3 regions of the Kitasatospora sp. NPDC059599 genome follow, and region 3 is predicted to be linked to each of the others. Evidence: riboswitches for the same ligand, from Rfam matches in the RefSeq annotation. Region 3 holds a riboswitch; each other region holds the start of a gene.
What was found. Region 3 has a riboswitch for cobalamin ahead of ACFV04_RS14200 (cobalamin biosynthesis protein). Riboswitches for the same ligand answer to the same signal wherever they lie in the genome.
Positions count from the first base shown of each region.

Region 1 (4,268 bases), on a different contig from region 3:
GCAGCTCCTCGACCGCCTGGCCCCCGGGATCCCGGACGACACCCACCCCCGGGACCTCTCCGAGGGGCAGCAGCTGGCGCTCGTCCTGGCGATCCAACTGGCCGCCGCACCACGGGTCGTCCTGCTGGACGAGCCGACCCGGGGGCTCGACTACCGGGCGAAGGCGGCGCTCACCCGCATCGTGGACGCCCTCGCCGCCGAGGGCCGGACCGTCGTGGTCTCCACCCACGACGTCGAATTCGTCGCCTCCGCCGCCGACCGCGTGGTCGTGATGGCCGAGGGGGAGGTTGTCGCCGACGGCCCCACCGCCGAGGTGATCGTCGCCTCGCCCACCTTCGCCCCCCAGACCGCCAAGATCCTCGCCCCGCTCGGCTACCTGACGGTCGATCAGGTCGCCGGGGTGCTGGAAGCCGTGGAGACGGCCCGGTGACCGCCGTCCGGATCCCCGGCCGGGCCCGGATCGTTGTCGCCCTGGCCGCCTTCATCGGCCTGGTCGCCTTCACCTGGCCGTTCGTCGTCGCCCCCGGGACGTTCGGCTCCAATTACGCCCCGCCGCTGATCTTCGGCGCACTCCTCGTCCTGGTCCTTGCCGTCGTCATCGCCGAGATCTCGGCCGGGGGCATCGACGCCAAGGCCCTCGCCATGCTCGGCGTCCTGTCCGCCGTCAACGCCGGGCTGCGCCCGCTCGGCGCCGGCACGGCCGGGGTGGAGACGGTCTTCTTCGTCCTCGTCCTGGCCGGCCGGGTCTTCGGCCCCGGCTTCGGCTTCACCCTCGGTTGCACCTCGCTGTTCGCCTCCGCCCTGCTCACCGGCGGGGTCGGCCCCTGGATGCCCTACCAGATGTTCGGCTGCGCCTTCGTCGGCATGCTCGCCGGGCTGCTCCCGCCGGCCCGGCGGCGCTGGGAGGTGCCGATGCTGGCCGGGTACGGGGCGTTCTCCGGGTACCTCTTCGGCTTCCTGCTGAACCTCTCCTTCTGGCCGTTCTCCACCGACCCGAACAGCTCGATCGCCTACCTCCCGGGCCTGCCCTTCACCGAGCAGTGGCACCGCTACCTGCTGTTCGACCTCGCCACCTCGCTCGGCTGGGACACCGGCCGCGCCGTCACCACCTTCACCGCCGTGCTCGTCGTCGGGCCGGCCGTGCTGACCGTCTTCCGCCGCGCGGCCCGCCGCGCCAACTTCGAGCCCACGGTGCGTTTCGAGGCCCCGGACGGCACCGGAGCCGCGGCGGGCCCGGTCGCCGGTCCGCTGCCCGCCGGGCCGGTGCGCTCCTGAATCGGGAGGTCCCGCCGCCATGCCCAAGCGTGAGAAGCCCCGAACGGCGACGGTGGACGGGACCGACGTGGTCCTGCTGACCCCGGAGCAGCACGCCGGTCTCGAATCCGCCCGCCGTCAACTGGGCGGGGCACAGGCCCAGGTGGCCCGGATGCGGCTCGACCTCCACCGGGCGCTGCAACTGCTGGGCGAAGCCGAACGGGTGCTGGCGGGCGTCCCCGCCGATCGGGTCGGGCCGGCGAGTGCCGGGACGAATGCCGACCAGGACGCCGGCCCGGACGCCGGGACGCATGCCGCCCCGGCAACCGACCCGACCGCGCGGCCCGACCCCGGCCGGGGCCTGCCCGAACTGCTCGCGGACATCCGGGCCTTCCTGCCGCCCCCGGCGGAGCCGCAGCGCGCCCCCGGCCGCCGGCCGCACGAACGGGCGTCCGGCACCACCAGGGACGGCGGCGGAGTCTCACCATCCGGACGCCGCAGATGATTTCCCCTCCGGCCCCCGCCGTTTGCCCCTAAGCTGGCGGAGCAGCTGGTTCGCCCTGTCCGCCAGGCAGGCGCGTCGCAAGAGGGAACCCGGTGGGAATCCGGGACTGCCCCGCAGCGGTGAGTGGGAACGACCGCCGTCATACGCACTGGGCCCGGGAGGGGCTGGGAAGCGACGGCCAGTAGGTGTCCGCCCTCGACAGGGTGGGCGTGCCCGCGAGTCCGAAGACCTGCCACTGCCCGCCCGCGGACCATCCGCGTGCGGCCATCCGGTGACCTCGTGGGCGGGTCGGCGACCATACCCGGCAGATCAGGCCCCGCACGTTCCGCGGCGGCCGCTGCCCGGTCCGTCATCCCTTCGCGCCCTCGTGTCGTCTCCGGATCCCTGAGGAGCAAGACTCGCGAAGGAGAGTCCCTTGACCACGAAGTCCGCAGCCGCGGCAACCCTCGCCACCGTGCACGGCTACCCCCGCCAGGGCCGCAACCGGGAACTGAAGAAGGCGATCGAGGGGTACTGGAAGGGCGCGGTCACCGCGGAGGCGCTGCTGACCACCGCCGCCGACCTGCGCCGGGAGAACCGGGCCCAGCTCGCCCGGGCCGGCGTCCGGGAGGTCCCGACCGGCGACTTCTCGCTCTACGACCACGTGCTGGACACCACCGTGGCGGTCGGCGCGATCCCCGCCCGGCACCGGGACGCCGTCGAGGCCGACCCGCTGGACGGCTACTTCGCCATGGCGCGCGGCACCCAGGACGTCGCGCCACTGGAGATGACCAAGTGGTTCGACACCAACTACCACTACCTCGTACCCGAGTTGGGCCCCGACACGGTCTTCGTCGCGAACCCGGCCAAGGCCGTCGCGGAGCTCGGCGAGGCCCTCGCCGACGGCCACACCGCCCGGCCGGTGCTGGTCGGCCCCGTCACCTACCTGCTGCTCGCCAAGCCCGCCCCCGGCGTTGACGCCGACTTCCGGCCGATCACCCTGCTGGACCGGCTGCTGCCGGTCTACGCCCAGCTGCTGGCCGCCCTGAAGGAGGCCGGGGCGCAGTGGGTCCAGCTGGACGAGCCCGCCCTCGTCCAGGACCGCACCCCGGCCGAGCTGAATGCCGCCGCCCGCGCCTACCGCGACCTGGGCGCCCTCGCCGACCGGCCGAAGCTCCTGGTCGCGAGCTACTTCGACCGCCTCGGCGAGGCCCTGCCCGTCCTCGCCAAGGCCCCGGTCGAGGGCCTGGCACTGGACTTCACCGGACCGGCCGCCGGCAACCTCGACGACCTCGCCGCCGTGGGCGGGCTGCCCGGCAAGCGGCTGGTGGCCGGGGTGATCGACGGGCGCAACATCTGGATCAACGACCTGGAGAGGTCGCTGGCCACCCTGGCGACCCTGCTCGGTCTCGCCGACCGGGTCGACGTCGCGCCCTCCTGCTCGCTGCTGCACGTGCCCCTCGACGCCGCCGCCGAACGCGACGTCGACCCGCAGATCCTGCGCTGGCTCGCCTTCGCCCGGCAGAAGGCCGCCGAGGCGGCGCTGCTCGCCCGTGGCCTGCGCGAGGGCACCGGCGCGATCACCGCCGAACTCGCCGCCAACCGCGCCGACCTCGCCTCCCGCGCCCACTCGCCGATCACCCGCGACCCGGCCGTGCGCGCCCGGGTCGCCGCCGTCACCGGGGCCGACGCCCGCCGTCCCCAGCCCTACCCCGTGCGGGCCGAGGCCCAGCGCGCACGCCTCGCCCTGCCGCTGCTGCCGACCACCACCATCGGCTCCTTCCCGCAGACCACCGAACTGCGCGTCGCCCGGGCCGACCTGACGGCGGGCCGGATCGACGCGACCGCGTACCGGGAGCGGATGGCGGCCGAGGTCCGCGAGGTCATCGCCTACCAGGAGAAGGCCGGCCTGGACGTCCTCGTCCACGGCGAGCCCGAGCGCAACGACATGGTCCAGTACTTCGCCGAGCAGCTCACCGGCTACCTCGCCACCCGGCACGGCTGGGTGCAGTCCTACGGCACCCGCTACGTCCGGCCGCCGGTCCTCGCCGGGGACATCTCCCGCCCGCACCCGATGACCGTCGACTGGTTCGGCTACGCGCAGGGCCTCACCGACCGACCGGTGAAGGGCATGCTCACCGGCCCGGTCACCATGCTCGCCTGGTCCTTCGTCCGCGACGACCAGCCGCTCGCCGACACCGCCCGCCAGGTCGCCCTCGCCCTGCGCGACGAGGTCACCGACCTGGAGGCCGCGGGCGCCGCCGTCGTCCAGGTCGACGAGCCGGCCCTGCGCGAGACCCTGCCGCTGCGGGCCGCGGACCGCCCGGCCTACCTGGACTGGGCCACCGAGTCCTTCCGGCTGGCGACCTCGGGCGTCCGCGCCGACACCCAGGTCCACACCCACATGTGCTACGCCGAGTTCGGCGCGGTCATGACGGCCATCGACGACCTCGACGCGGACGTCATCTCCCTGGAGGCGACGCGCTCGCACATGGAGGTCGCCGGGGAGCTGGCAGCGGCCGGCTACCCG
Region 1 covers NZ_JBHWCL010000169.1:10,270-14,537, forward strand. The annotation lists gene ACFV04_RS37635 (ABC transporter ATP-binding protein) at 1-430, shown strand, start outside; gene ACFV04_RS37640 (ECF transporter S component) at 427-1,275, shown strand; gene ACFV04_RS37645 (hypothetical protein) at 1,295-1,759, shown strand; cobalamin riboswitch at 1,806-1,994, shown strand; gene metE (5-methyltetrahydropteroyltriglutamate--homocysteine S-methyltransferase) at 2,175-4,268, shown strand, end outside.
Region 1: linked by a shared signal. The riboswitch ahead of metE (5-methyltetrahydropteroyltriglutamate--homocysteine S-methyltransferase) and the one ahead of ACFV04_RS14200 (cobalamin biosynthesis protein) in region 3 are both predicted to bind cobalamin.

Region 2 (4,268 bases), on a different contig from region 3:
GGCAGCAGGTCCTCGCGCAGGGCGCAGCACGGGCAGTCGTTCGTCAACGGCGCGTCGTCCGCGTCGAACACCCCCCGGGCGTCGCGCAGTTCCCGGTGGACGAGGCCGAGCGAGGCGTCCCGCAGGTCGTGCCGCAGCACCACCGCCTCCACCGCGTCCGCGGTCAGCTCGTCGACGGCCGCGCGTCGTTCCTCGGCGTGCAGCCCGGCGACGACGACCACGGGCAGCTTGATCCGCTCCGGGGCGTCCACCGGGCTCACCGGCTCGCCTTCCGGACGCCCGGCAGGTGGCCGGCGTGGGCGTGCGCGCGCAGGTTGACCCGGGAGAGGCCGAAGGCGCGCAGGTAGCCGCGGGGGCGGCCGTCCACGGCGTCGCGGTTGCGGACCCGGGTCGCGCCGGCGTCGCGCGGCCGGCGGGCGAGTTCGGCCCGCGCGGCGGCGCGCTCGGCCGGGTCGGCGCCGGGGTGGGCGATGATCCGCTTGAGCTCGGCCCGGCGTTCGGCGTACCGGTCGACGACGGCGCGCCGCTGCTCGTTCTTGGCGATCTTGCTCTGCTCGGCCATCAGACCCTCTCCCCCCGGGCCCGGATCCGGGCGACGGCGGCTTCGATGCCGATCGTGTCGACGGTGCGGATGCCCTTGGCGCTCAGCGTGAGCCGCACGTACCGGCCCTCACCGGGCAGCCAGTAGCGCTTGCGCTGGACGTTGGGGTCGAAGCGGCGGCGGGTGCGGCGGTGCGAGTGCGAGATCGCGTTGCCGAAGCCGGGCCGGCGGCCGGTGAGCCGGCAGTGGGCGGACATGGGTGCTCCCTGGCGTCCGGGAATGATCGGGACGGCGCAAACGCTACACCAGATGAAAATGACTTCCATTTCGGTGTACGGTCTCGACCGAACACCCCGGACCCAGGAGGACACCCGTGGCCCGCAGCGAACTGCGCCCCGTCATCAAGCTCCGCTCCACCGCCGGCACCGGCTTCACGTACGTGACCCGCAAGAACCGCCGCAACGATCCGGACCGGATGGTCCTGCGCAAGTACGACCCGGTCGCGGGCCGGCACGTCGACTTCCGCGAGGAGCGCTGACCCCGCACGCACGAACGGCGCCTCCCCGAGTGGGGAGGCGCCGTTCGGCACCGCGCGGTGGGCCCCTCAGCTCACTGCTCCTGCGGCGTCCAGCGCTTCTCGACCTTGGCGAGCTTCCAGTACCCGATCGCCACCGCCCAGACCACCACGAACAGCCCCGCGATCGCGTAGCCGACGTTGTCCAGCGAGATCTCCGCGATCCAGCCGCTCACCGGGTCGGTCAGGTCGAACTTCTCGTGCAGCACGCCGACCAGCTCGATGGTGCCGATGATGAAGGCCACCGCGATCGACAGCCCCGTGATGGTCAGGTTGTAGTACACCTTCCGCACCGGGTTGGAGAAGGCCCACTGGTACGCGAAGTTCATGAACGTCCCGTCCAGGGTGTCGAACAGGCTCATCCCGGCCGCGAACAGCAGCGGCAGGCAGACGATCGCGTACCAGGGCAGCCCGGCGGCCGCGCCCGAACCCGCCATCACCATCAGGGTGACCTCGGTGGCGGTGTCGAAGCCCAGGCCCAGCACCATGCCGACCGGGAACATCTGCCCGGGGCGGGTGATCGAACGGGTCGCCCGGTTCAGCACCCGGGCCATGAAGCCGCGGGAGTCGAGGTGCGCCTCCAGCTCCGCCTCGTCGTACTGCCCGGCCCGCATCGCGCGGAACACCTTGACGATGCCGAGCAGCGCCGCCAGGTTGAGCGCGCCGATCAGGTAGAGGAACACCCCGGAGGTGGTCGTCCCGACCACGCCGAGCCACTTGTGGGTGGTCGACTCGTCGTCCATCAGCGTGTTCGCCAGCTGGGCGCCGCCCGCCACCAGGGCGGCCATGATGACCACCATCGAGGAGTGCCCCAGCGCGAACCAGAATCCCACCGAGACCGGCCGCTTGCCGTCCGCCATCAGCTTGCGGGTGGTGTTGTCGATCACCGCGATGTGGTCGGCGTCGAACGCGTGCCGCATCCCGAGGGTGTACGCGGTGATGCCCAGGCCCACCCCGAAGACCTGGGTGCCGACCGCGTACCGCTCGGGCGCCACCAGGAACACGAGCGTCCCGAAGGCCACCACGTGCATGGCCAGGATCACCCCCATCAACCCGGCCGTACGGACGGTGTCCTCGCGTTTCCACCGGAAGGCGGGCAACACGGACGGCGCCGCTTTCGCGTCCGCCGCGGCGGTTTCGGGCAGGGTCATCTCAGGATCACGCTCCAACACCTCGTGGAATCACTTCGTGAAGTGCCGTGGCCGGTCTCCTGGCTTACGGGACATCCGGGTCCGCCTTCCCGAGTGCGCGAGGCACCCAGTGGCTTCGTGGACACGGACCGAATTCCGTCGAGGACGAAGGAACTCACCCGATCACAGTGGCGAGGGCCGCTCCGGACTGGGACCCCTGAGGGTCCGTCACCGGTCTTCCCGAGCACCACGGCGGGCTACACCGTAGGGGTCGCGCCCCGACCCATGCAAGGCTGCGCACCTGCGCAGGTGTCCAGGATCACAGGCCCCCGCCTGCAAGAATGTCCGCATGCATCTCGTACCGGCCGACCGCGCGGGCCACCGCACCATCGACGGGCACCGGGTCTGCGAGGCCATCGCCGCGATCGGCGACACCGCGCACGTCCGGTCCTGGGCCGAGCGCTTCTCCCTGCTCGCCGACCCCGGACGGCTCGCCCTGCTGCTCGCCCTGCACCGGGCCGGCCCGCTCGCCGTCACCGACCTCGCGGTCGCCACCGGCATGCGCGACCCCGCCGTCTCCCAGGCCCTGCGGCTGCTCCGCACGGCCGGCGTCGTCACCGGCGACAAGGACGGCCGCGTGGTGCGCTACCGGCTCGTGGACGAGGACATGCGCCCCCTCCTCGACGAATGCGCCGCCGGCGAGCACCACGAGCCCACCGCCGCCGCGGGCTGACCGACACTCGGGGAACAGCCGTCGGGCCGGGCCACCGGATGAGTACGATCATGGTGTGCCGTCCCACCCCCACGCCTGGCCCGCCGACCGCTGGAACACCCGACCGGTCAGGGCACGCGTGCTGGCGGTCGCCCGCACCCTCACCTCCGCCACCCGCGTCCTCGACGTCCTCACCCTCCTCAACCCGGACGGCATCGACCGGTACTTCACCGTCAACCCCGGCTCCGCCTTCGCCGACCGCGCCCTGGACGACTACCTGCACGGCCTGCCCGGCTTCACCGTGCTCGACTGGCAGGACGCCCTCCGGCACCACTTCGACCTCGCCGTCGCCTGCGCCGTCCACTCCTCCATGCACCACCTGGACGCCCGGCTCGTCGTCCTCCCGCACGGCGCCGGCTACAACCGCCTGGTGACCGAGTCCACCGGCGACACGACCAGCTCCGCAGGCCTCTCGCGCAACGAACTCACCCACGGCGGAGAGGTGTTCGTGGACGTCCTCGGCCTCTCCCACCCCGAACAGCTGGACCGCCTGCGGACCTCCTGCCCCGAAGCGCTGGACGTCGCCCGGGTCGTCGGCGACCCGTGCCTCGACCGGATGCTGCGCAGCCTGCGCTCCCGGGACGCCTACCGGGCCGCGCTCGGCGCCGTCGACGGCCGACGGCTCGTCGTCGTCAACTCCACCTGGAGCGAGCACTCGTTATTCGGCCGCCGCCCCGACCTGCCCCAGCGGCTGGTCCGCCGGCTGCCCGCCGACGAGTACACGGTCGCCGTCGTCCTGCACCCCAACATCTGGAGCCGGCACGACCCCGAGGCGCTGCTCGACACCGCCCGCCGGATGGGCCTGCGGCTGATCCCGCCGCACCAGGGCTGGCAGGCCGCGCTGGTCGCCGCCGACTGCCTGATCGGCGACCACGGCTCGGTATCCGTCTACGGCGCCGCGCTGGAACGACCCACCGTGCTCGTCGCCACCGGCGCCGCCGAACTCGACCCGCGCTCCCCCGGCTACGCCTTCGGCCAGACCGCCCCCGTGCTCGACCCCGACGGCGACCTCGCCGCCCAACTCGCCCGGGCCCTGCGGGAGCAGGACCCGGACACCCTGCGCCCGCTCACCGACCGCTCGCTGAGCCGGCGCGGCCGGTCCGCCGCGCTGCTGCGCCCCCTGCTCTACTCCTTCCTGGAGCACCTGGACGAACCCGGGGACGAACCGCTCCTGCCGCCCTACCCCAAGCCCGTCCCGCACCCCGGCACCACCGACGGACCCACCGCGTACGACGTCGAGGGCGGGAGCGA
Region 2 covers NZ_JBHWCL010000030.1:49,304-53,571, forward strand. The annotation lists gene ACFV04_RS13760 (CobW family GTP-binding protein) at 1-260, opposite strand, end outside; gene rpsN (30S ribosomal protein S14) at 257-562, opposite strand; gene rpmB (50S ribosomal protein L28) at 562-798, opposite strand; gene rpmG (50S ribosomal protein L33) at 915-1,079, shown strand; gene ACFV04_RS13780 (HoxN/HupN/NixA family nickel/cobalt transporter) at 1,151-2,266, opposite strand; cobalamin riboswitch at 2,298-2,512, opposite strand; gene ACFV04_RS13785 (ArsR/SmtB family transcription factor) at 2,595-2,978, shown strand; gene ACFV04_RS13790 (hypothetical protein) at 3,034-4,268, shown strand, end outside.
Region 2: linked by a shared signal. The riboswitch ahead of ACFV04_RS13780 (HoxN/HupN/NixA family nickel/cobalt transporter) and the one ahead of ACFV04_RS14200 (cobalamin biosynthesis protein) in region 3 are both predicted to bind cobalamin.

Region 3 (4,268 bases):
AGCGGACCTCGGTGCCGGGGACGAGGGTGCCCCGGTCCGCGCGGACCAGCCGCCGGGTGACGCCCGCCCCGTCGCTGTGGAGGACCTCCTCGACCACCGCGTGACCGTCGTCGCCCCACTCCACGGCCCACCGGCCGGGCTGCCGGCTCTCGGGGCTGCCGGTGAAGGTGATCCGCCCGGCGCCGAGGCTCCGGACGAGGAGCGGCCCGGACTCCTGAACGGTGGTCACCGGGCGGACCATCCGCTCGGAGGCCCGGCGGCCGACCACCAGCACGGCAGCGCCGGCTCCGACGGCGGCGGCCGCCACGACGGCGGCGGTTCCCCAGCGCATATCGTTCCCCGCTCTGTTGCTCTCGCTGTTGCTCTCGGGCCGGACGGTGCTCGTACACCAGTCCACCGGGGCCCCGCCCGCCCGGCCACCGGGCTGGGCCGTCCGGGTCACTCGGGCACGGGCCGGAGCGGGTCGGGGAGTCAGCGGGGCGGGGAGTCAGCGGGTCAGGGGGTTCGAGAGGGGCGGGGGATTCCAGAGGGGCCGGGGTTTCCGGAGGGGCCGGGAGTCAGAGCGCGTCGGCGTCGAGGAGGCGCCAGAAGCGGGACGTGAGGGTGTCGATCGCGGGGGGCGGCGCGGCGCGGGCGCCGGCGCCCCAGTGGGAGGGGACGTGGTGCTCCTGGTGGAGAGCCTCGACAGCGCCGGCCAGGGTCTCCGCGGGAGCCGGGACGATGCGGGCGAGGGCGCGCAGGTGGGGCTGCCAGCGGCCGGTGACGCACTGGCGGAGCAGGTGGTCGAGGGCCTCCTCGCGGCCGGTGGCCCGGACGAGGTCGGGCAGGCCCAGGCCGAGGACCTCGGCGAGGGACCGGGTCTGCTCCTCGTCGCCGTCCCAGTGACCGGTCAGTTCGGCCTCCCGGTAGGCGTCGAGGGTGGTGCCGGTGCGGTCCGCGACGGCGGCCTGGCCGAGTTCGCGGGCCAGCCGGTGGTCCCGCAGCCGGACCGGGCGGCCGTCCATCAGCTGGGCGGCCCGGCACCACAGGGCGCGGGCGAGGGCGATGAACTCGCCCTCACCGGGACGCAGCTCGCCGCTCTCCCAGGCGAGGACGTGGGCGGGCAGCAGCCGGACGCCGTGCGCGGCCATACCCTCGGCGACCTGCTCGGGGGTCAGGCCGAGACCGGCCCGGTGGGCGCGGGCGGCCGAGGGCGAGAACGGCACCGGGGGCGGGGCGGCGGGGGGCTTTCTGCGACGCATGCCACCGAACGGTAGGGGCGGACCGGGGCACGGCCCCAGCACCCGAACGCACGAAGCGACCGGTCCCGGGGGCCCGCCGCGCTGGGCGATCCCACAGGCTGTCAGCCGGTGTCCCGTGTGACCAACCCCTCCGTGACCTCGGTTGACTCCCGGTTCGGCCGCGTGATGGGATCCTGGGGCCAATCGGAGGCATGGAGAGGAAGCCGGTGCGAGTCCGGCGCGGTCCCGCCACTGTCACCGGGGAGCACGCTCGGAATCATCGCCACGGCGGGCCGTCAGAAGCCGCTGGAAGGCCCCGGGGGTGCGTCCGACCCGGAAGCCAGGAGACTCTCGCCCCCGCTACGTCGATCCAGGGCGCGGACCCTGAGTGAGGACACGCACGCGATGCAGGCTGCCCCGCCCCGCCGCACTCCGAGCTGCCGTCCCGGGCACGGCCTTCCGGCGCAGGGTGTTCACGCGACCGGCCTCCTCGCACGCGCTCTTCCGATACCCGGCCTTCCGACGTGCAGCCGATGACCCGCCGCCCCCTGACCGGTCGTCCGCTCGCCCGCGCCGCCCTGTTCGCGCTGGGCGCCGTCGTGGGCTACGCCGCCGACGCCCGCTACGGCGACCCGCGCCGGGGCCACCCGGTGGCCGTGTTCGGCAGTGCCGCGACCCGGCTGGAGCGGCGCCTGTGGCGCGACGACCGGGCCGCCGGGGCCGGGTACACGGCGCTGTGCGTGGGCGCGGTCGCGGCGGGCGCGCTCGCCCTGGACCGTACGGTGGGCCGGCGCCCGACGGGCCGGGCGGCCCTCGCGGCGGCCGCCACCTGGACGGTGCTCGGCGGCACCTCGCTGACCCGGGAGGCCCGCGCCATCGGCCGCTCGCTGAAGGCCGGCGACCTGCGGGCCGCACGGGAGCGGCTGCCGCACCTGTGCGGGCGGGACCCGAGCGCGCTCGACGAGCAGCAGATCGCCCGCGCGGTGGTCGAGTCGGTGGCCGAGAACACCGCCGACGCCGTGGTGAACGCGCTGACCTGGGGCGCCCTCGCGGGCACGCCCGGGCTGCTGGCCTTCCGGGCGGTGAACACCCTGGACGCCATGGTGGGCCACCGCTCGCCGCGGCACGCCCGGTTCGGCTGGGCCTCGGCCCGGCTGGACGACGTGGCCGGCTGGCCGGGCGCCCGGCTGACCGCGCTGCTGACGGTGGCCGCCGCCCCGCAGCCCCGGACGGCCTGGCAGGTCTGGCGCCGCGACGGCTCCGCGCACCCGAGCCCGAACGCGGGCCAGGCCGAGTCGGCGTTCGCCGGCGCGGTGGGCGTCCGGCTGGGCGGCACACTGCAGTACGGCGAGCGGGTGGAGCACCGGCCGGTGCTGGGCGCGGAGCTGCGCCCGGTGACGGTGGACGACATCGAGCGGGCCTGCGCGCTCTCGCGGCGGGTGGGCGCGCTGGCGCTGGGTACGACGGTCGCGGGGCACGTCCTGCTGCGCGCGCTCCTGGGGAAGAGGGGAAGGGCATGACGAACGCGCTGCTGGTCGCGGGGACGACCTCGGACGCGGGCAAGAGCGTGGTGACGGCCGGCATCTGCCGCTGGCTGGCCCGCCAGGGCGTGCGGGTCGCGCCGTTCAAGGCGCAGAACATGTCGCTGAACTCCTTCGTCACCGCCGACGGTGCCGAGATCGGCCGCGCCCAGGCGATGCAGGCGCAGGCCGCCCGGGTGGAGCCGGAGGCGGCGATGAACCCGGTGCTGCTGAAGCCCGGCGCGGACGGCCGCAGCCAGGTGGTGCTGCTGGGCCGGCCGGTCGCCGAGGTCGGCGCGCTGGACTACCGCGAGCGCAAGCCCGTCCTGCTGGAGCGCGCCCTGGAGTGCCTCGCCGATCTGCGCCGCCGCTACGAGGTGGTGGTCTGCGAAGGCGCCGGTTCGCCTGCCGAGATCAACCTGCGCGACCGCGACATCGCCAACATGGGCCTGGCGACGGCCGCCGGGCTGCCCGTGGTGGTGGTCGGGGACATCGACCGGGGCGGCGTGTTCGCGGCGATGTACGGGACGCTGGCGCTGCTGTCGGCGGAGGACCAGCGGCACGTGGCCGGCTGGTTCGTCAACAAGTTCCGCGGCGACGCGCGGCTGCTGGCACCCGGGCTGGAGATGCTGCACGAGCTGACCGGCCGTCAGGTGCTGGGCACCCTGCCGATGCTGCCCGGCCTGTGGCTGGACGCCGAGGACTCGCTGGACCTGTCGACGGTGGTGGACCGGGTGGACGGGCGCGGCCCGCTCGGCGCGGACGTGCTGCGGGTCGCCGTGGTGCGCTTCCCCCGGCTGTCCAACTTCACCGACCTGGACGCGCTGGCGCAGGAGCCGGGTGTGCTGGTCCGCTGGGCGACCAGGCCGGAGGAACTGGCCGACGCCGATCTGGTGGTGCTGCCCGGCACCCGGGCCACCGTGGCGGACCTCGCCTGGCTGCGCGAGCGCGGCCTGGAGCCGGCGCTGAAGGCGCGGGCGGCGGCCGGACTGCCCGTCCTCGGGGTGTGCGGCGGCTACCAGATGCTGGCGCGCGGGATCGTCGACGAGGTGGAGTCCAAGGCGGGTGCCGTCGACGGGCTCGGCCTGCTGCCGACGCACGTGCGGTTCGGCGTCGAGAAGGTGCTGGCGCGGCCGGTCGGCGAGGCGTACGGGCACCGGGTCGAAGGCTACGAGATCCACCACGGCGTGGTCGCGGTCGAGGGGGGCGTCGCCTTCCTGGACGGCTGCCGGGTGGGCTCGGTCTGGGGCACGACCTGGCACGGCGCGCTGGAGAACGACGGCTTCCGCCGCGAACTCCTGCGCGAGGTCGCCGCGTTGGCGGGCCGGGCGTTCGTCCCGGCGCCGGACACCTCCTTCGCCGCGGCGCGCGAGGCCCGGCTGGACCGGCTGGGCGACCTGATCGAGGAACACGCGGACACCGACGCGCTGTGGAAGCTGATCGAGGGCGGGGTGCCGGCGGCCGGATCGCTGCCGTTCCTGGCGCCCGGGGCACCTGGGAGTGACGCATGAGCCGGGTACGACCGCAG
Region 3 covers NZ_JBHWCL010000032.1:2,782-7,049, forward strand. The annotation lists gene ACFV04_RS14190 (alpha/beta hydrolase family protein) at 1-331, opposite strand, end outside; gene ACFV04_RS14195 (XRE family transcriptional regulator) at 558-1,241, opposite strand; cobalamin riboswitch at 1,437-1,571, shown strand; gene ACFV04_RS14200 (cobalamin biosynthesis protein) at 1,754-2,740, shown strand; gene ACFV04_RS14205 (cobyric acid synthase) at 2,737-4,251, shown strand.